Regions from separate parts of the Mammaliicoccus sp. Dog046 genome, predicted to be linked through region 1. Evidence: predicted binding sites of a transcription regulator. Region 1 holds the regulator's gene; the other holds the start of a gene.
The links. The regulator NrdR, encoded in region 1, represses ribonucleotide reductase genes. The targets are predictions, from matches to a motif close to AACACNATATATNGTGTT.
Positions count from the first base shown of each region.

Region 2: a site for NrdR is predicted at 5,847-5,864, ahead of nrdI (class Ib ribonucleoside-diphosphate reductase assembly flavoprotein NrdI). Genes of this name have one in related genera too.

Region 1 covers NZ_CP120131.1:1,092,189-1,104,092, reverse strand. The annotation lists gene P3U32_RS05575 (hypothetical protein) at 1-324, opposite strand, end outside; gene P3U32_RS05570 (NUDIX domain-containing protein) at 327-950, opposite strand; gene rplT (50S ribosomal protein L20) at 1,086-1,445, opposite strand; gene rpmI (50S ribosomal protein L35) at 1,488-1,688, opposite strand; gene infC (translation initiation factor IF-3) at 1,715-2,245, opposite strand; ribosomal protein L20 leader region at 2,269-2,395, opposite strand; gene P3U32_RS05550 (amino acid permease) at 2,448-3,941, opposite strand; lysine riboswitch at 4,026-4,198, opposite strand; gene thrS (threonine--tRNA ligase) at 4,268-6,196, opposite strand; gene dnaI (primosomal protein DnaI) at 6,509-7,429, opposite strand; gene P3U32_RS05535 (replicative helicase loading/DNA remodeling protein DnaB) at 7,429-8,811, opposite strand; gene nrdR (transcriptional regulator NrdR) at 8,822-9,280, opposite strand; gene P3U32_RS05525 (glyceraldehyde-3-phosphate dehydrogenase) at 9,468-10,502, opposite strand; gene coaE (dephospho-CoA kinase) at 10,612-11,202, opposite strand; gene mutM (bifunctional DNA-formamidopyrimidine glycosylase/DNA-(apurinic or apyrimidinic site) lyase) at 11,212-11,904, opposite strand, start outside.
Region 2 covers NZ_CP120131.1:2,084,516-2,096,419, forward strand. The annotation lists gene P3U32_RS10375 (iron chelate uptake ABC transporter family permease subunit) at 1-305, opposite strand, end outside; gene P3U32_RS10380 (ABC transporter permease) at 295-1,266, opposite strand; gene P3U32_RS10385 (FixH family protein) at 1,716-2,123, opposite strand; gene nrdF (class 1b ribonucleoside-diphosphate reductase subunit beta) at 2,284-3,252, opposite strand; gene nrdE (class 1b ribonucleoside-diphosphate reductase subunit alpha) at 3,280-5,385, opposite strand; gene nrdI (class Ib ribonucleoside-diphosphate reductase assembly flavoprotein NrdI) at 5,339-5,746, opposite strand; gene P3U32_RS10405 (DMT family transporter) at 6,123-7,007, shown strand; gene queF (preQ(1) synthase) at 7,007-7,507, shown strand; gene P3U32_RS10415 (peptide MFS transporter) at 8,370-9,884, shown strand; gene P3U32_RS10420 (peptide MFS transporter) at 10,147-11,649, shown strand; gene P3U32_RS10425 (5' nucleotidase, NT5C type) at 11,824-11,904, opposite strand, start outside.

The DNA of each region.
Region 1 (11,904 bases):
GTCTTTAATTTGATTTATAATTTCTACTACAGTTTGATATTGTTCAAGATGGAATAAACTTTCTACAAAGTATATGACTATTTGATCATAATATTCGTGACCTTGATTTAACAATATACTTGCTTCTTCTCTTAATTCCAAATAATGACCACATGATTTTAATACTTCGCACTTTTTCAGCGATAACACTTCGTCCATCACAAAGTGTTGCTCATATTGTTCAAACAATCGATACGCTTCATCGAAGTCCTCTGCTTGAATCGCATGGTTAATATTCGTGATAAGTTGTTTTTTCAATTTTGGAAACGGAATAATTTCACTCAAGGCTATTCACCTCTTTTATAAATGCCATCAATAATAAGACTACTCCATGTTTCATAATTGTTATTTGAAGCTAATTCAGATTGCTTAACCCAGTTAATTCTAAGTGTATCTGTTTCTTTCGCTTCAACACTTGATTTTTTAACTTTTAATTTAAACACAACACCAATATGAACTTTGCCAACTTCATTCTGATCGTCATTAATAAATCCGATTAAGTCTAATTGAGCAACGTCTTCTTTATTCAAACCTACTTCTTCTTGTAACTCTCTAGCTGCATTTTCTCGTATAATTGCATCAACATCTGATGCATCAGGCACGTCATTCATATGACCACCAACGCCGATCGAACTCAGGCCATGCAATCTACCTTCTCCACCACCGGTTAATCGTTCATATACAAGTACGTCATTATCTTCATTTTCTAAAATACAATATGAAATCAATTGTTTATATGAAGGATCTTCTTCCATGTCACCACGACGTTTGATTTCATATTGATTAATTGTTTCATAAACATATTTCATTTCTTCATCTTCAATAGATTTAAATCCATTGAATTGATATGCTTCATTATTAAAAATTTTAGCTCTTGGTACTACTGTAATCATTTCATCAAATTTAGACATAGTTCTCTCCTTATTTGTTTTACTATACTAGTTTATCAAAGCGTTTAAATGGCGTAAAGGAGTTGAAATCTCAATTGTTAATTTATATAAAAAAATGACTTGAACAATTCATTGTTCAAGTCATTTTTAAAATACTTATTTAGCTAAAGCGTCTTTTGCTTTAGTCGCTAATTCTGCGAAAGCTTTCTCGTCTGAGATAGCAATTTCAGAAAGCATTTTACGGTTGATTTCAATACCTGCTACTTTAAGACCATTCATTAAACGGCTATAGCTGATATCGTTTTGACGTGCTGCCGCATTGATACGTGCAATCCATAATTTACGGAATTCACGTTTCTTCTGACGACGGTCACGGTAAGCGTAGTTACCTGATTTCATTACTTGTTGCTTAGCAACTTTATATAATGTATGTTTTGATCCAAAGTAACCTTTAGATAATTTTAAGACTTTTTTACGACGAGCTCTCGTCACTGTTCCACCTTTAACACGTGGCATGATAATTCCTCCTTAAATTGGACCTTCAGTCCCATATAATTATTATTTTACGTACGTTAACATTTGTTTTACGCGTTTAGAATCTGATTTAGATACTAATGATGCTTTACGTAATTTACGTTTTGCTTTTGTAGATTTGTTTGCGAATAAATGTGAAGTGAACGCTCTAGAACGTTTTAATTGTCCTGAACCAGTTCTTTTAACACGTTTAGCTGCTCCACGATGAGTTTTCATTTTAGGCATTGAATTTTTCCTCCTATTATTTCGGTTTATTTGTCGTTTGAAATTGGCGCTAACATTAAGAACATTGAACGCCCTTCCATTTTAGGTCTTTGTTCAACAGTTGCTATGTCTTTACAAGATTCTGCAAAGCGTTCTAACACACGTTGACCAATTTCTTTATGCGTAATGGCACGCCCTCTAAATCTGATAGATACTTTAACTTTATCTTCTTTAGATAAGAATTTTTGAGCATGCTTTAATTTAGTTTCAAAGTCATGTTCTTCAATTGTTGGACTTAATCGAATTTCTTTAACATTAACGATTTTTTGCTTCTTACGCATTTCTTTTTCTTTTTTCTGCTGTTCGAATTTGTATTTACCGTAATCCATGATTCTTGCAACAGGTGGTTTAGCATTAGGTGCTACGATTACAACGTCTAAATCTACTCTTTCAGCCATTTCAAGGGCTTCAAATTTAGATTTAACACCTATTTGTTCACCATCTTGGCCAATAAGGCGTAGTTCTTTTGCACGAATTTTGTCGTTAACTTGAGTTTGATCTTTAGCTATGGTTGACACCTCCTAGAATTTTACGAAGTCGTCCAAGAAAAAAAGAACGAATGCACAATGCACCCGCTCTTATCCATAAACATTAAAGGTTTATTTTTACCTGCTAACTGCATTTCGCGTCACTACAGGTGAGAAGCGGGTATGCTTCTACTTGGTCCGTTTCGTATTCAACAAAAACTATCATACCAAGTATAAACCGTCATGTCAATGTTTATTTAATATTCTTTTCGAATTGTTCCATATCAACGTCTTGACTTAAGTCAACTTGTTTAAGTGGAATCATTTTCGTTTTATATTTTACTTTATGGAAGATATAAAATACTAAGAACACTGGTATACCCATATAAGTGATAAAGAATCTGCGAGGATCGAAATCACCTGTTTGAATAAAATCAACATCTTGGCCAACTATAACAATTGCACATAATGCAAAAGCAAATAACGGACCGAATGGGAACCACTTAGCTTTATATTTCAGTTTCGATTTATCATAATTTTGAAGATCGAACGCTCTTCTAAATCTATAATGACTAATCGCGATACCTAACCATGCGATGAATCCAGTCATACCTGACGCAGCGATGATATATTCATATGCACCACCACTTAAATGTTCAATTGCAAAGATTAACACAACAACTAACGCAGTTGCAAATAATGCCATATATGGTACACCAGATTTGTTTGTTTTAGAAAATACTGGTGACGCCAATTTATCTTTACTCATTGAGAATAACATTCTTATTGAAGCATACATTCCTGAATTACCTGCTGATAATACAGAAGTTAAAATAACTGCATTCATAAATGAAGCTGCGAAGACAAGTCCAGCATTTTCAAATACAAGTGTGAATGGGGATTTTGCAACTTCATCTCCACCCATTAAATTCGGATTAGTATAAGGAATAATCATTCCAATAACAAATATTGCTAAAATGTAAAACAATAATATTCTCCAGAATACTTGTTTAATTGCTTTCGGAACAGCTCTTTCTGGATTTTCAGATTCACCTGCTGTTATTCCGATTAATTCTGTACCTTGGAACGAGAATCCGGCAACTAAGAACACACCTAATACTAATAAGAATGTATTAACATTAGAATGTCCTAAGAACGGCGCATCCCCTGCTACAAAGTTTTCAAATCCTAAGTATTGACCACCGAGTATACCGAATATCGTCAATAATCCAATACCAATAAATATAATTACCGTTGCTACTTTAATAAAAGCAAACCAATATTCGCTTTCCCCGTATACGCGAACAGAAAGTGCATTCAGACCGAATATTATCAGCATGAATATAACGCTCCATAACCACGATGGTAGAATTTCTAATGGTTGCCAATAACTAACCACTTGTGATGCAATCGTAATGTCCGCTGCAACTGTGATTACCCAGTTAAACCAGTAATTCCAACCTAATGCAAATCCTAATGAAGGATCAACAAAACGTGTTGCGTACGTACTAAACGAACCAGATACAGGAAGATACGTCGCCATTTCTCCTAATGAAGTCATAAGGAAGAATACCATCAAGCCAACAATAGCATATGCTAACAAGGCTCCCCCTGGCCCAGCATCTCTAATCGCTCCGCCTGAAGTCATAAACAAACCTGTTCCGATACAACCACCAATAGCTATCATCGAGATATGTCTGTCTTTCAATTTTCTTTGTACATTGTTCGTTGAATTTTCTTGAGACATGTTTTTTTCCTTTCTCCATTCCACAATCGAGCCACTAAAAAAGCCGCATATCTATTTGAGATATGCGACCGATATATGATCATTCCATATGGTAGCACATCACTTAGTGTGACAGTTCAACACTTATTAAATGCTGACCCAACGAATAATACTATGGTTACTATTCGTTTCGGCAACATCCCCTTTCTTCATTTCAACATACGCGCCATAACGCTTCTGAATGATTACTGATGAATATTGCAACCTCTAACTCATTACTGAGGAATATTTAATTAAATTTCACTATTAAAACTATACCCGATGACTCATCGAATTTCAATAGTATATTACTTTTTCAACCTAATATCATCAACTAAACTCCAAATGAATTCATCTTTTTCTACTGTTTTTGAATCTTTTGAGCCATATTGACGAACATTCACTTCTTGATTTTCTACTTCTTTATCGCCTACAACGAGTTGATAAGGAATTTTTTGCATTTGCGCTTCACGGATTTTATAACCCATTTTTTCGTTTCTATCATCAATATGCACACGAACACCTTGAGATTTCAATTCATCTTGTAATGATCTTGCATATTCATAATGCATATCTACATTAACAGGAATGATTTCTACTTGCTTAGGTGCTAACCAAACTGGGAATACACCTTTAGTTTCTTCTATTAAGAATGCAGTAAAACGTTCCATTGTAGAAATAACACCTCTATGAATTACAACTGGACGATGTTCTTCCCCATCATTTCCAATATAATTCAAATCAAAACGTTCTGGTAATAAGAAGTCTAACTGAGCAGTTGAAAGTGTTTCTTCTTTACCCATCGCAGTCTTCACTTGAACATCTAATTTAGGACCGTAGAATGCCGCTTCACCAATTGCTTCTTCGTATGGTATTTCCATTTCATCGATAACTTCTTTAAGTACAGCTTGTGCACGATTCCACATTTCATCGTCATCGAAGTACTTTTCTTTATCTTCTGGATCACGTAAACTCAATCTAAATGTATAATCTTCAAAACCAAAGTCTTTGTATACATCAAGTATCATATTTACTACGCGTTTAAATTCTTCTTTAATTTGATCAGGTCTTACAAATATATGCGCATCGTTTAAAGTCATTCCACGAACACGTTGAAGCCCTGAAACAGCACCACTTGCTTCATATCTATGCATCATACCTAATTCTGCAATTCTAATTGGCAGTTCACGATATGAGTGGCGACTGTTTTTATAAATCATCATATGATGCGGACAGTTCATTGGTCGAAGTACAAGTTCTTCATTTCCTAAATCCATAGTTGGGAACATATCTTCTTGATAGTGATCCCAGTGCCCTGATTTTTTATAGAAGTCTACATTCGCCATGATTGGTGTATACACATGGTCATAACCCATTTCTACTTCTTTATCTACAATATAACGTTCTAATTCGCGTCTAATTGTAGCACCATTTGGTAACCATAAAGGTAATCCAGCACCAATATCTTGATTTGTAGTGAATAATTCAAGCTCTTTACCAATTTTTCTATGGTCACGTTCTTTTCTTTCTTCTAATACTTTTAAGTGCGCTTTTAATTCTTTCTTATCGAAGAAAGCTGTACCATATATACGTTGTAACATTTTATTATTTGAATCTCCACGCCAATACGCACCAGCTGTAGAAAGTAATTTAAATTCTTTGATTTTTGAAGTTGATGGTACATGTACTCCGCGACAAAGATCTGTAAATTCGCCTTGTGAATATAAAGTAACATTTTCATCTTCAGGAATTGCATCAATCAATTCTAATTTATATTCATCGTTACTGAAAAATGCTTTCGCTTCATCTCTACTTACGACTTTACGTTCAACTTTGAAGTTTTCATTTATAATTTGTTTCATTTCTTTTTCAATCGCTTCAAAATCATCGCTAGAAATTTTGTGTTCTGTATCTACATCATAGTAGAATCCACCTTCAATTACTGGACCGACACCAAACTTAACATCTCCATATAATCTTTGTAAGGCTTGTGCCATAAGGTGAGCTGTAGAGTGTCTTAACACTTCTAATGCTTCATTACTACCTGGTGTAACGATTTCGATATCCCCATCGCTTTCCAATGGTCTAGTTAAATCTACTAATTGTTGATTAAATTTACCAGCAACAGCTTTTTTTCTTAAACCAGGACTAATAGATTGAGCGATTTCTTCAGTTGTAGTGCCTTGCTCAAACTCTTTTACATTACCATCTGGAAACTTAACATTTATAACACTCATAATGACATCCTCCTCAATATTAATAAAGAACATAAAAAAGAGACCTCATCCAAAGGGACGAAATCTCTCGCGGTACCACCCTCATTAACGTACATAAAAACGCGTACGATAACTCTACATAAGATAACGGTCTTGAGCCGAATGTGGATTAACACACCATGTATGAGGGAGTAACCATATATATTGCAATATCTCAATTCCAGCAAGATGAGATTCTCTGTGATTGCGCCATAGACGTCATGTCCTCTAAATTTTTATATTCATTTATGATAATACAATTATACAACGCTCATTTAAAATATCAAGTTTAAATTATGCTCTATAATTTTTACCTTCAAGCATCATCTCTTCAGAAAGTGTTTTAACTCTTTCCATAATTCGACTCGCTTTCGTCAGTTCGACACCTTGTCTCGTCTTGCTTAAATGCTCTTCTAATTCATTCAAATTGAAGTTTGAACTAAAGAACGTCGGCATTTTATGAACCATTCTATAATGCAGTAATGGTCCTAATATTTCGTCCCTTACCCATGCGGTTAACTCTTCTGCACCAATATCATCTAATAATAATACTTCTGCTTCACGAACTGCTTCAAATCTCGCACTAAATGAACCATCATTAAATCCATTTTTTAGAACGCGAATAAATTCTGGTAAATAAATAATCGTAGAGGATTGTTTTTTAACTTTTAATTGGTTAGAAATTGCACCTAGTATAAATGATTTACCAGTACCAAATGGACCATGAATATATAAACCTTTTGTTTCTTCACCAGATACAATATGATTACAAATTTCCATAGCTCTTTTGATCACATTCATTCTCGATTCATTATCGACATGGATATCTTTAATCGTTGCATTTAATGTTTCTTCAGGCATTTGGAATGCAGTGACAAGGTTTGATTCAAACTTCTGCTCATCATATGCAACTTTATTTGGACATGGCAAATAACGGGTCTTTATATGATCGTTTTGAATATACAATTCTGGTCTATGTCCTTTAACAAAGTTGATGCATTTGCCATAGCTTTCACATTTTTCACAGCATTTAGATTGATCCTTATATGCTTGTAATTGATCCAAATCAGTATCAATGATACTATTCGTCAGTTCAGAACGATGTTCAGTTAAGAATGCCTTAACATCTTTATCTGCTAACGTCTCTTTTTTAATTTGGTCTAATTTTTTCTGAAATTCTTTATTTTGCTTTAAATGTTGGCCTAATGGTTCCATTATTTTTCACCTTCATTCCAAAAAGCTTCCATTTCTTTTTGGAGCTCTCGTTTTCTTTTTTCAAAATCTGGATCATGTTCTTGCTGTTGTTGTGTATCTTCTTTATTAGCATCTGCTGCTTTTTGTTTCAGAAGCCACTCTGGCGTTTTTTCAATAGATCTCAATTTATAACCACCAGTTGATTTTTGACTACGTTCAGATTTCTTCTCAGCAATTTCTTTGTCACGTTTCTTAGTATAATTATACGCTTCTTCAGCAGATTTTAATTTTAATTTTTTCCAATTCGAAGCAATTTCTTCTGTATATGCTCTAGGCAATTGCATACTTTGAGAGAACATCACGTATTGCAACAGAATATTCATTACGCCATAAGGTAATTTTTCGCGATTGACTATATCCTCAACTAATCGTTTTTGAGCCACAGTTGGTTCTGATTCTGTAAAGGAAGACAACATTTCTATTGGACTCGTCGTATCCAGTAATTCAAACCAAGATACTAGCGAATCTACTTCCCCACTTGATTCTGTCGTGTTTTTCTTAATTGTTCCTTGTTTCAATTCTAATGATGGATACATGCCATCATGTTCAATTTGATAAATTGAACGTGCATGCTTTCTTAAATCTTGAAGGGAAATCGTTTGATTACTTGTGATAGATTTCAATATTATTGACTTCATCTCTACCGGTGTAATGCCATATAGTGTTGCAATTTGTGTAATGACTTCTTTCGTTTGTTTATTCAACAATTCTTTTGAAATCAAATGATTACTTAACAACATTTCTAACATTTCAAAATCAAATTTAACATCCGATAAATCTAAACCTGTATTTTTACTGTCTGGCTTAATTTGAATCGAATCATCTGTACTGATATCTGAAAGTTTAGGTACTTTAAATACATCGGTAAAACTTTTAGTCACTTCATTATATCCATTTGTTGAGATCGAATGATCCTTATATCTATTTTTTAAAGCGATAAATCTTGATTGACCAATTTGTTGATATAAATATACAGAAAGTAACGGGTCATTAAAGAATTGTTCTGCAGTTGCTGGTTGTTTCAACATATATATAAACATTTGTTCATCTGTATTCGTCTTATGAAATGTTCTCATCAAACCTATACCTTCTAATAAGTCTAACGCATCTCTAAAACTTGATAGATTAACTTTCAAATCGTTCATTATTGTATAATGATTATTTGCTAATGGCTCATTATGGTAATTAAATTGCGATAGATATAAATAAACCCCTATTGCATCTGTACCAATTAATGGCGTGTATAAACTTGTTAAAATATCTTGATGAATATGTGTGTAATTATAATTCGATTTAACGTAAAAACCATCACTTGGTTTTATACCATTAAAATATTCCGCCATTATGTTCACCTTACTTTCGATCTTTCAAAATACCTTGCATAGATTTTAATAGTTGATCTACATCTTTAAATTCACGATAAACTGATGCAAATCTTACGTAAGAAACTTGATCCACTTCCATTAAATGTTCCATCACTTTCTCACCTATATCATTCGAAGAAATTTCTGTAATTCCTTCAGACCTTAACTCTTTTTCAACTTGATTTGTTATATCTTCTAATATTTGATATGCAACAGGTCTTTTTTCGCATGAACGAACTAGACCGTTTAATATTTTATCACGATTAAACGCTTGTCTTGCACCATCTTTTTTTACAACGATTAAAGGTGTTAATTCCACTCTCTCAAAAGTTGTGAAACGAAAACCGCATGATTCGCATTCTCTTCTTCTTCTAATTGCAACCATATCATCTGCATGTCTCGAATCTACTACTTTAGAATTTTCATACTTACAATTTGGACATCTCATTCGTTTCACCTCTTATCGTTTTATTGTCTCACGTAGATTATACAGTAGTTTCGCATATTTTTAAACGTTCACCCGTTCCTTTACGGCATATAATCATACAACAAATCACTAGTAAAATAAAATTAAATGTAAAATAATGAAGCTGGGACATAACATTCTGTCCCAGCTTCATTCCAATCAATTTATATTAAGATATTTTTTGTTCTCTCGTAGCTGATAAAATACTCGCAACTTGTTCTGCTAGTTCAACCACTCTCATTGAATAGCCCCACTCATTGTCGTACCAAGCAAGTACTTTCACTTTATTTGAACCGATAACCATTGTTGTTTGCTCATCAACAATTGCTGAATGTGGGTTTGTATTAAAGTCGATTGAAACTAATGGTTCATCACTAATGTCTAAGATGCCTTTTAACGCACCTTGACTTGCACGTCTTAAAGCTTCATTCACTTGTTCTACAGAGACATCTGTTTTTAAATCTACTACTAAATCTACAAGTGAAACATTCGACGTTGGTACTCTTAATGCCATACCATGCATTTTACCTTCAAGTTCAGGTAATACGAGTGATAAAGCTTTTGCAGCGCCAGTTGATGTAGGTATAATGCTATCTGCACATGAACGCGCTCTTCTTAAATCTTTATGTGGATTATCTAAATTTTTCTGATCGTTAGTAAATGCATGTACTGTTGTCATCAATCCATTTTCAATACCGAATTCATCATTGAGTACTTTTGCAACTGGACTTAAACAGTTCGTCGTACAAGAAGCATTCGATATAATATCAAATGAATTTAAATCTAAATCACAGTCATTTACACCGCGAACTATCGTTTGAACTTCTCCACCTTTAGATGGACCAGTTAATATCACTTTTTTAGCACCTGCATTTATATGTGCTTGTGCTTTATCTCCGTGATTAAACTTTCCAGTTGCTTCTATAACAATATCAATATTTAAAGTCTCCCACGGTAATAAATTTGGGTCTCTCTCAGAAACGAGTAGTATTTTATGGCCATTAATCACAATACCATCATCAACAGCTTTAATTTCATCTTCTAACTTGCCATGAGTTGAGTCATATTTAATTAAGTGTGCAATCGTTTCAGCAGGATAAGAAGCATTTATTGCGACAATATTTAAATGATCTGATTTCAATGAACCCCTTAACACCATTCTTCCAATTCTTCCTAAACCATTAATTGCAATATTTTTCTTCATAATCGAGAACCCCTTTTAATGTGATATACTATTTATTGCAATTAGTATATCACATTAAAAGTTTATTGAAAACGTTTTCCACAATAAATTTCACAAATGTTAAATACCCTTAAAATCCTTTGCTTTCAAGAAAAGTTTTTAAGGTTTTCTTTAAGTCATCTAACGATTTATTATTATCTATAATTTCATCAGCACGTAATTTTTTATCCTCAATTGAAAGCTGCGACTTTATTCTAGACATCGCTTCGGTTTCACTTAAGTTATTTCTTTTCATTAAACGTTGCTTTTGTATTTCTTCCGTCGTATAAACTAACCATGTTTCATCAACGGTATCTTCAAGTTTATTTTCGAAGAGCAATGGAATATCCATGATGACATTTTGATTATTACTTAAACCAATATTTTTTTCTTCTTCCATAATGTTTCTTACAATAGGATGTATAATTTGATTTAACTTTTCTCTCATTTGTTCATCATTAAATACAATAGATCCTATATAGGGTCTATTCATTTCACCATTTAATATCGCTTGTTCTCCAAAAGTATCTTTCACTTGCTGAAGTCCTTCGCTTCCTTTTTCAACTGCTTTACGACTTGCAACATCAGCATCTACGATATAGAAATTATAATCTTCTAATAATCGTGAAACGGTAGATTTACCAGTTGCAATACCTCCTGTTAAACCAATTACTTTAGTCATCTTTTCCACCTACTTTTGACAATTTGGACAATAATGTGTATTTCGTGTAGCAATGACTTGCTGGTGGACTGTACCTCCACATTGACCGCAGATTTTCTTACCATAAACCAAATGTTTTTCTTGCATCGTACCTTTTTCACCATCTGCGTTATAGTAATCTGAGATACTCGATCCACCACTATCTATACCATCTTGTAGCACTTGAACAACTTCTTTAAATACTCTTTTCAGTTCAATTTGAGTTAAATCACTCACTATTCTTGTCGGTAACACACCTGCTCTTATTAAAGCTTCACATGCATAAATATTGCCACATCCTGCTATAACAGTGTGATCCAAAATTCCTACTTTGATAGGTTTTGAAATGAATTTTTTAGATAATATTTTATCTAAATAATGATCATAAGCTTCTGTAACAAATGGTTCAGGTGCAATCTTTAATACTGAAGGATATTCATGCAAATCCTCTAGCGCTCTTATTTCACCAAATCTTCTTATATCTGTATAAATGAGTTTTAGACCATTATCTAATTGAAATATGACATGCCAATGTTTCTTATGTGTCTCTATTCCTATATCTTCTAATTCAGGAACAGTAAAGAATGCACCGGTCATACCAAAGTGACACATCATTATTTTAGTTTCGTTGTTCTTTTCCAACTCAAAGAATATATATTTACTTCTTCTATATATTTGAACGAT
Region 2 (11,904 bases), 990 kb from region 1:
AATACAACGACTGATGTTGATCCAAAGAAAAATATTAAAGATGTTTTAATAAACATATAAACCGCATCTAAACCAATGATGGACGGCGTTAATATTCTATTGTTTGTTATCGTTTGGAAAATCACTGTCGAAACAGCAATACTACTTCCGACCAACAACATTGCAATTGCTTTTCTCAAGCGTCCTGTCAATTGGTACTCTAATATCGCAGGATTAATATTATAAAATAAATACAATAATATAATGAGTATTGTTACCACTGATAAAAGGATTAATTTATGCTTTGAATTTAATTTATTGAGCATTTCTCTTACGTCCTTTCATCAACATTACTATGAAAATAAAACTACCGATGACGCCAATTGTTAAACCAATTGTAATTTCATATGGAAAGACAATTAATCTACCAAAAACATCACAAATCATAACAAATAATGCACCAAATATAGCAGTATGCGGTAATGCATTCTTCAGATGATCACCACGAAACATTGAAATTAAGTTTGGAATAATCAAACCTAAGAAAGGCATCATACCAACTGTCACAACGACTAAAGCGGTAATAACTGACGCGATTACTAATCCAATATTTACTATCTTTTGATAATTTAAACCTAAATTCAAACTGAAGTCTTTCCCCATACCTGCGATTGTAAATTGATTTGCAAATATAAATGCGAGTACCAGTAATGGAATACTGATATATAGAATTTCATATCGACCACTAGTAATAATCGAAAAATTCCCTTGCATAAAGTTACCTATACTTTGTACAGCATTCGTTCTCAACGCAATAAATGATGAAAAACTAGAAACGATATTACCTAACATTATCCCTACTAGTGGTATGAATATGACATCTTTGAATTGAATCCTTTTTAGAATTTGCATAAATAGCAATGTACCTAAAAGACTCAATACCGTAGCAAATAATAACTTCAATAATATATTCGCTTCCGGAAAGGCAATAAGTGCGATGAGAATACCTAATCTCGCCCAATCCATAGTTCCAGCCGTAGTTGGTGAAACAAACTTATTACGTGTCAATTGTTGCATAATCAATCCACAAATCGCTAATGAACTACCAGAAATAATGATACTAACCGTTCTAGGAATTCTACTCGAAAATAGGATATTTTTTTCTTCATCAGATAAATTAAATATATGTAAAGGTTGAACCTCAGAAACACCTATAAAAATTGAGAAGAATGTTGTAATTACTAATAAAACAATTAAAACATCTAAACGCATTAATACTTTTCCCATTTAACACCCTTCTTCTCTCATTGATAATGATTATCATTATCTCCATTGTAATGAAGAATAAAATGAATTGCAACGCTAATTTTCAAAAAATTAAGCTATTTATGTATAATATTGCGAAATCTTTATATTTACGAATTATAAAGATGGATAATAGCTGTTGAGGTAATTGCACGTTTACTATATCTTGCAAATATGGATATCCTTATTTGCACTTTTGCCTTAATATGCTAATAATGGCACTCTTATTTGCACTTTCACCTCAATATGCTAATAACGGCACTCTTATTTGCACTTTCACCTCAATATGCTAATAACGGCACTCTTATTTGCACTTTCACCTTAATCTGCTAATAACAACACCACCTATTCCTCACACAAAACAAAAAAACCAAACTTCATAAAGTTTGGTTTGTTCAACGTTGCATTCTCATTTATTAATTTCCAAGCTACTATTTTACATTCACATTCTTGTTTGGCATTGTATGTTGGTCTCGTGCTGTAACATGACTTGTAATGTTATACTTACCAGCATCTTTGAAATCATATTTCAAAGTATATTCACCATTTTTATTATTTTTAGCTGTCTTCATTTCTGAATGGTCTTTATCTCCATTTTTAACAATTTCGAATTTTACTTCACTCGCATCTTTGACCTTTTCATCACCTAAAGTTACTGCCACTGATAATTCTGATGTTTCTCCTTTTTTAGCTTCTGAAGGGACTTTCAAGTCTGCTTTTAATGCTTGAGGTTTATCAGAAGATTTGTGATCTGAATGCTGCTTTTCCGAATTATTTCCACATGCTACAAGTACACTGATTACCAATATTATTAAAATACCAGGTAGCCATCTCTTCATATTAAAACCTGCCTTTCTTTATGTATTAATTTCATTATAAACAAAAATTTATGTGTAAAGTGATTAAATATTGAATAATATGTTAACTTTTATTATTTATCTTCTGCTTCATTTGAAAAAAATAAAAAAACAGCATCCGCGGATGCTGTTTTTTTATTTATTAATTACCGAATTCAAAGTCTTCGTCTTTTAATGCTTCTACATTTAAGGCGATTACGTAGCCATCACCTTTTACACTAAAGAAGTCATGGTTTTTAGTACTTGTATTTAACGCGTTCTCAATAATTGGGTTAAATGCTTTTTCTTCATAATATGCTTCGAACCCTAAGTTAGCTAATGCTTTATTGGCATTATATGTCACGTAATTCATGACATCGTTTGTTAAGTCTAATTCATCATAAAGTGATTTTGTATATTCGTATTCATTTTTATATAGTAGATCAAGCATGCGATACATTTCTCTATCTGCTTTTACTTGTTCATCTTGTGTCATTTCATTTCTTAAACTTTGTGCATCTAATCCTGTAAACACACCGTGAATAGATTCATCAAGTAATATTTTACGTATAATCTCACCTGATGTTGTCATTCTACCTTGTCCTGCAAGGTATAAAGGATAATAGAATCCAGAATAGAATAAGAAAGTTTCTAAGAATACACTTGATACTCTCGCCATATATTGATCATATATAGATGCTTCTTTACCCCATAATTTATGATAATTATTAACGATCATATCTGATTTATATTTTAAATGTGGTTCTTCTACTACCCACTCATCTAATAATTCATTTGTTTCACTTGATGGTAATAATGTCGTAAATATATGTGAATAACTTTTCGCATGTATTTGTTCCATCATACCCATAAATGAATATACTGCTTTTTTACGTAAATCTTTAGTGTGTAACATAATTAAAGGCATACCATCATCTGCTTGATGCGTATCTAGGCCTGTTAATCCTGCTAATGCTTTTTTAAATGCATTTCTTTCAGGTTCTGTTAATGTTTCCCAACTTGCTATATCTTTAGACACTTTAAATTCTGACTCTACCCACATTTGTGAAATATTTTGACGCCAGAACATATTCGTCATATCTTCTTGTGTATTCCAATTTACTGCCTTCATGTTAGTTCTCCTATCTTATTAAAATGATTAAATTGCGCAACTTGTACATTCTTCAACACTTAATAGTTTGTTACGTGTATAGTAAAGTGATTTTAATCCTTTATGATGTGCATATACATATAATCTAGAAAGTTCACGTGTAGAAATTTCTGAATTAACATATAAAATTGTAGAAATACCTTGGTCTACATGCTCTTGAATTGTTGCGATTAAATCAATTAATTTCATTTGATCAGTGTTGAACGCTGATTTATAGAACCACATTGTTTCTGGTGACAAGAATGGCATTGGATAGAATGTTTCAGCATTACCATATGTTCTTCTTTCAATTTGATCAACGATAGGCATTACTGAACTTGTTGCATTTTGTACGTATGAAATACTTTGTGTTGGTGCAATTGCAAGACGATAAGCATGATATAAACCATTCTCTTTAACCGCTTCTGCAAGTGCTTTCCAATCTTCTGCTGTAGGTATATCCATACCTTCAAACAGTTCAGCAACATTATCAAATTGTGGTTTGATATCTGCTTGTGTGTATTTTTCAAAGTATTTACCTGATGCATAATCAGACTGTTCAAAATCAACATAAGTTTCTTTTCTTTCTTTAGCGATTTCCATTGAACGCTCAATTGAATAATAATTCATTGTCATAAAGAATACATTTGCGAAGTCTTTCGCTTGTTCTGATTCATAGCCAATTTTATTTTTCGCTAAGTAACCATGTAAGTTCATAACACCTAAACCTACTGAATGTAGTTCATTATTTGCTTTTCTCACGCCTGGCGCATTTTTAATTTCTGTATCATCAGAAACAACTGTTAATGCATCCATACCGATGTGAACAGAATCTCTAAATTTCTTAGATTCCATAACATTTACAATATTTAATGAACCTAAATTACAAGAAATATCGCGTTTAATTTCGTCTTCTGTACCGTAATCATTAATAATAGATGTCTCTTGTAATTGGAAAATTTCAGTACATAAGTTACTCATTTTAATTTGACCGATATTTGAGTTTGGATGTACTTTATTTGCATTGTCTTTAAACATTAAGTACGGATATCCTGATTGTAATTGTGTTTGTGCAATTGTATTCAGCATATCACGTGCATCTTTTGCTTTTTTAATGACATTAGGATTCGCAACTAATTCATCATAGTACTCATCAAGATTGATATCGTCTAAAGTTACGCCATATTCACGTTCAACCGTATGTGGTGCAAACATGTAGAAGTCTTTACCCTCTTTAGCTAAATCAAAGAATTTAGAAGGTACGATTAATCCTGTAGAAATCGTTGAAAGTCTAATATCTTCATCTGCGTTTACTTTTTTAGTATCTAAGAATTCTAATACATCATAATGGAAGATGTTTAAATATACTGCACCAGCACCTGGTCTTTGTCCAAGTTGGTCTGCATAACTAAAGCCACCTTCTAGTGATTTAGCAACAGGAAGTACACCTTTAGCTACACCTTTAATGCCTTTAATTGCTTCGCCACGTGCACGCAATTTAGATAAGTTAATTGCTACTCCGCCACCGATTTTACTTAATTGTTTCGCAGTAGAGTCAATGAAGTTAATTGAGTTTAAGCTATCATCTACTTCTAATAGGAAACAACTTACTAATTCACCACGTCTCGCTCTACCAGCATTTAAGAATGTTGGTGTTGCTGGTTGGATACGCTGTTCGATCATACCTTCAACAAATTGTTTCGCTTGTTCAACATTACCTTTAGCTAAATAAAGCGATACGATAATAACATGTTCTTTATATGTTTCTAGATATTCAGATTTATCGTTCGTTTTTAACGCATAATCTTTGAAGAATTTACTTGCAGACATGTAGCTTGCAAATTGAAAAGGAATAGTCTCAGCAAATTGATGAATTTCTGTTAGTGATTCTTCACTATATTCTTTAAATAAATCATAATAGAAATCTTGATCTACTAAATGATGTAAACGTTCAATTGGATCATTAAATTGAATCGTTTTTTCATTAATTTCTTCTAAATACACTGCTAATGCTTCTTGGTCTTTCTCAATATCAAAAAAGCCATCTTCTCTTCTTTTTGTTACTTGGTTATTTAATTCTATATGATTTTGCTTCTGTTTGTTTATCATCTTCATCGAGCGTAACCACCTTTTCTCTAAATTCGTTTGCTATATCTTGATTACCATGTAATTCAAACTTCATCAATAAAGGGACCTGATACTTATTCGCGATTTCTTCACTAGCTTTCGCAAAATTCTGTCCCCAATTTCTATTTCCACTTCCAGCTACTGCACGTAAATATGGATGGTTGATATCCAGGAAATCTTGTACAGTATCAGGAATTTGACCAAAACCTATTGTACCTGTAACCAATATAAATGGTTCTTGTACTTCTTGTGTTTTATTAACTTCAGTGAGTGCCATCGTATTAGACAATTCAGCTCTCTGTATAAATCGTCTTACATTCCCCGTTAATGAGTAATAAATGATTTTCATAAAACTTCACCTACCATATGTACATACTTAATCGCAAACATTTATGATATAAAAACACAAAAAAATAGTGACTTTCCACATTTTTAATCAAAATGTCAGAAACACAATATATAGTGTCCCCCTAAAAAAGCACATACTATATTATGTGATTTATTATAACACTATCGACGAGCCATAACACTTATAATACCTTAATTTTTATAAAAAAATAGGGTTGACTTTCGAGGTATTCCTTTTAAGTCTTGCTATATCAACATTTGAAAATAGCTTACATAAAAATTTATAAAAACAAATTCATTTCAATTTCACTACTTATATTTTTCAAAGTCATTTTATGATAATATATGTTCATTGATAAAATTTAGAAGGTGTAAAAATGAACTCCACAATTAAAGGTATTATTGCTATTCTCATTTCTTCCATCGGGTTTAGCTTAATGGCTGTCTTCTTCAAACTTTCTGGTGACTTACCTGTCTTTCAGAAATCATTGTTTAGAAACCTCATTGCCATGATCGTACCAATTTACTTTGTATTAAAATACCGCGCACCATTTTTCGGTAAATTAGAAAACCAACCATTATTGATTTTGCGTTCAACACTCGGACTTACTGGTGTGTTATTAAATATCTATGCCATCGATCATATGGTACTAAGTGACGCCGATATGTTAATGAAGCTTAATCCATTTTGGACGATATTACTTTGCGCATTGTTTTTAAATGAGAAAGCTAGGACTTATCAAATCATTGCAATGATCGTTGCAATTGGAGGGGCATTATTTATTATCAAGCCTTCATTTGATTCGGATATGATACCTGCGCTCATCGGTTTATTATCTGGCGTATTCGCAGCAGGTGCATACACAGCACTTAGACCTTTGGGGCGTCGTGAAAAATCATACACAACAGTCTTTTACTTTTCATTCTTTTCAACTTTTGTACTCATCCCATTTGTGATTTTTACATATGAACCAATGAGTTTAACACAAATTATAATTTTAATGTTATCTGGTGTTTTCGCAACGATTGGACAATTCGGGATTACAATCGCATATAGCTATGCAGCAGCGAAAGATATTTCTATCTTCGTATACGCTTCAGTTATCTTTAGTGCGTTACTCGGTTTCATCATATTTAAAGAGGTACCAGATTTATTAAGTTATCTTGGATATATTATTATATTCTTAGCAGGTTATTATATGTTTAAAAAAGCACAACGTAACCCTAAACCAAAAAATTCAATTAAAGAAGGAGAATCATAATGTCAGAAGGCAGAAATAAAGACGAATTAAAAGATATCACATTATTAGGCAATCAAAACAATCAATATCACGACCAATATACACCAGAGGTACTAGAGGTATTCGACAACAAACATCAAGGAAGAGATTACTTTGTAAAATTTAATTGCCCTGAATTTACATCACTATGCCCTATTACTGGACAACCCGATTTTGCTACAATCTACATCTCTTATATCCCAAATGTAAAAATGGTAGAATCTAAATCATTGAAACTATATCTATTCAGTTTTAGAAATCACGGAGATTTCCATGAAGATTGTATGAACGTAATCATGAATGACTTAATCGATTTAATGGATCCACATTATATAGAAGTATTAGGTAAATTTACGCCACGAGGTGGAATTTCTATAGACCCTTATACAAATTACGGACGCCCAGATTCTAAATACGAAAAAATGGCTGAATACCGCATGATGAATCATGATTTATATCCAGAAAACATAGACAACCGATAAATAAGATAAAACCACCTCGAACGTTAACATCGTTCGAGGTGGTTTTTACTGTGCAGAAAATATTTATAGCTAAAGGTGAATCTATAACTTTTATGCGGTCCATTCACCCGCTAACGGGATTGTTTTCACTTTCTATCTCGTTAGATTTTCTAACAGGATTGTTTCCCAAGACTATCTCATTAGACGTTCTCAATGTTGCTTGTCATCCTTCACTTGCAATGTTCAACGCTCCAATGTTGCATGTCGACCTCCACTTGCAATGTTCAGCGCCTCAATGTTGCTTGTCGACCTCCACTTGCAATGTTCAACGCTCCAATGTTGCTTGTCATCCTTCACTTGCAATGTTCAACGCTCCAATGTTGCATGTCGACCTCCACTTGCAATGTTCAGCGCCTCAATGTTGCTTGTCGACCTCCACTTGCAATGTTCAGCGCCTCAATGTTGCTTGTCATCCCTCACTTGCAATGTTCAAAGCTCCAATGTTGCTTGTCATCCTTCACTTGCAATGTTCAGCATTTTTAGCGCTGACTCCTTCGAGAAAAGTGTGCTCATAAAAAATGGAGACATTCTAAAATCACATCGAACGTAAACATTGTTCGAGTTTTTTTACATTGTTGTACATTTATACAATAGTGGTTAAATTATACAACAATAATAGTAAACGCTTACATTTTTGAAGAATTTTTAAATTTATTGTAACCCTTGCTACCCATGACTTCTCAGATTTTAAATTGTCATTATTGTATGAATATTGTCAATATTTATCTTGTATTTATTGTTAGAAGCGATTACAATTTAACATGTGCTATTTTTAAGTACATCTATAAAAAGAATCTAGTTTATTGTGAGGGGAAGTACAAAAATGGATAACAAACATTATACTAAAGAGGAAATTATACAAAGTACACCACGTACTGGTTTCTTTGGTCATCCAAAAGGTTTATCAACGTTATTCTTTACTGAATTCTGGGAAAGATTTAGTTATTATGGTATGAAAGCAATTCTTGCCTACTACATCTATTATTCAGTAGCTAAAGGCGGATTTGGAATAGATCAAGGTTTAGCATTACAAATCGTATCAATTTATGGTGCACTTGTTTATATGAGTGGTGTGATTGGTGGCTGGATTGCCGATAGAATTACGGGAACGCGTCATGCGCTATTCTATGGTGGTATACTCATCATGATCGGTCATATATTATTATCACTACCAAGTAACTTTACATTGTTATTACTCGCTCTTTTATTCTTAATCATCGGTACAGGTTTACTTAAACCTAATATTTCATCTACTGTTGGTTTATTATATGAGAAAAACGATCCAAGATTAGACTCAGCATTTACAATTTTCTACATGTCTATTAACTTAGGTGCACTTGTTTCACCATTAATCATCGGTTGGTTACAAGTTAACGTAGGTTTCCATGCTGGTTTCGCAGTTGCTGCAGTTGGTATGTTCATCGGACTAGTCATCTATTTCGTTACAAACAAAAAATATTTAGGTCTAGCTGGTGTTGAAATTCCTGATCCATTATCAAAAGAAGAAAAGAAAAAAATCTCAAAAATCATTGCTATCTGCGTTGTAGTAATAGCAGTCATTTGTATTATTTTAAATATGTTTGGCAAGTTAACATTACCTAACTTTGCAAACTTTATTTCTATATTAGGTGTTGTATTACCGATTTACTACTTCGTCAAAATTTCTTTCAGTAAAAAGACTGAAGATTACGAGCGTTCAAGAGTATTTGCATATATTCCGTTATTTATAGCAGCGGTTGCATTCTGGATGATACAAGAGCAAGGTTCAACAGTATTAGCTCAATTTGCTGATACTAAGACAGAATTAAGCATGGCTAAACTTACTGGTGGCGCAATTGATTTCGCAATTCCAGCAGCTTGGTTCCAGTCTCTAAATCCATTGTTTATTATTATCTTTGCACCATTGTTCTCAATCTTATGGGTGAAGTTAGGCAAATTCAATCCACCAACTGTTTATAAATTCTCGATTGGTGTATTCCTTGCAGGTCTTTCATATATCATTATGGTTGTACCTTTATCAAGTGATGCTTCATTAATTAACCCATTCTGGTTATTTGCAAGTTTCTTATTAGTTACATTAGGTGAATTATGTATTTCACCAATCGCTTTATCTACGACTACAAAATTAGCACCAAAAGCATTTACAGCTCAAATGATGAGTGTTTGGTTCTTATCAAATGCGATGGCACAAGGTTTAAATGCTCAAATGGTTAAAGTTTATACAAGTATAAGTTCTAATGACTATTTCTTATACTCAGGAATCATAGCTATTGTCATTGGTATCTTATTATTAGTCGTTGCTCCAAAAATCAAATCATTAATGGCAGGCGTTAAATAAATATTAATGAATGCAAAGGCTGGGACATAATGTCTCAGCCTTTTTTATATTAGTATCGCTTGTTTTTCCTTGTATATCGCCTCTTCTTGCCTATTTACACGATTCTATATCTCTTGAAAGTTTTCATATATTATATAAATATTTTAATTATTCAAAAGATTAGAACTTATTAAAATTTTATTGAATTTTACAAATTAAAGATATACAATATTCTATAAACTTGCCTAAATTGGGGAAGTATTTAGAAAGGAAGCGATTTTTCATGAGCAAAATGACGCGAGAGGAAATGGTAGAGTCCGTTCCTCAACATGGATTTTTTGGACATCCTCGCGGTTTAGGTATACTGTTCTTTGTTGAATTCTGGGAAAGATTTAGCTATTACGGTATGCGCGCAATCTTGCTATATTACTTATACTTTACTGTCAGCCAAGGCGGGCTAGGATTAGATAAAGTAACTGCACAACAAATAATGTCTATGTACGGATCACTCATCTTTATGACGGGTATATTAGGCGGATGGGTCGCAGATAGATTACTCGGTTCACGTAGATCATTAATGTATGGTGCAGTATTAATTATGTTAGGTCATTTAGTTCTATCATTACCATTTGGATTAGGTGCATTCTTAATCTCTATGTTATTAATTATTGTAGGTTCTGGATTAATGAAACCGAATATTTCAAATGTTGTTGGTGGTTTATACCACAAGAACGACGAAAGATTAGATGCAGGTTTCGTTATTTTCTACATGTCTGTAAATATGGGTGCATTATTATCACCACTTATTATTGATAAAGTACGTGTAAGCGTTGGATTCCATGAAGGATTTTCAATTGCTGCTTTCGGTATGTTACTTGCATTAGTAGCATATGTCGTATTTCAAAAAAATAGCCTCGGACAAGTTGAAAACCACCCTTCAAATCCGTTGAATCATAAAGAAAAAATAAAATATGCAAAAATATTTAGTTTAAGTGCAATCGTCATTCTTATACTTATCGGCGTATTGTATTTCATGGGTCAATTGACGTTTAATTCAATTAGTTTAATTGTTTTAATTATTGGGGTCGTTGTTCCATTTATATATTGGGGCATTATGTATTTAAGCCCTGATATCAATAAAACTGAAAAATCTCGTCTATTAGCATACGTTCCATTGTATCTAGCTTCTGTATTATTTTGGAGTATCCAAGAACAAGGATCAAACGTACTAGGCGTTTTTGCTGAAGAAAAGACACAACTTGATTTAAGTGTGTATGGTATTAATTTCGTAATACCAGCTGGATGGTTCCAATCTATCAATCCATTTTTCATCGTATTATTTGCACCAGTCATTTCATTACTGTGGCAGAAACTTGGTAAATATAATCCATCTACACCACTCAAATTTGTTATAGGTTTAATCTTTGCCGGTATTTCCTTTATCGTCATGATGATTGCTATGCAAGTTCAACATACTGATTTAATGAATCCAATGTGGTTGATATTCAGCTTCTTCTTATGTGTAATCGGAGAACTATGCTTATCACCAACCGGTTCAAGCGTGTCTGTTAAACTAGCACCAACGGCCTTCTCAGCGCAAATGTTAAGTTTATGGTATTTAACAAATGCAACTGCACAAGGTATCAATGGTCAACTAGTAAAACTCATTGAACCACTTGGAGAACAAAATTACTTTGGTTTAATCGGAGCAATCGCGATTGTCGTTGCTTTAATAGTCTTAACAATGACACCAAAAATTAAAAAACTCATGCAAGGCATACATTAATAATGATAAAAAGGCTGAGACACAGTGTGTCTCAGCCTTTTCAATATGATAAGAAAAGATATCGTGCGATTGACCCTGAATCGCACGATATCTCGGCACTACCCTTTAAGTCATCGTCTCATAAAAATTTAAAACATTAAGATGTTTTCCTGTTCCTCTTTCACATATCAAAGATTAAATTGTCTCTGAATTTACTTTGTTATGTTTTTTATATTCGCCATTTTCACCTAAGAAGTATGTCTCTACTTCTTTCCA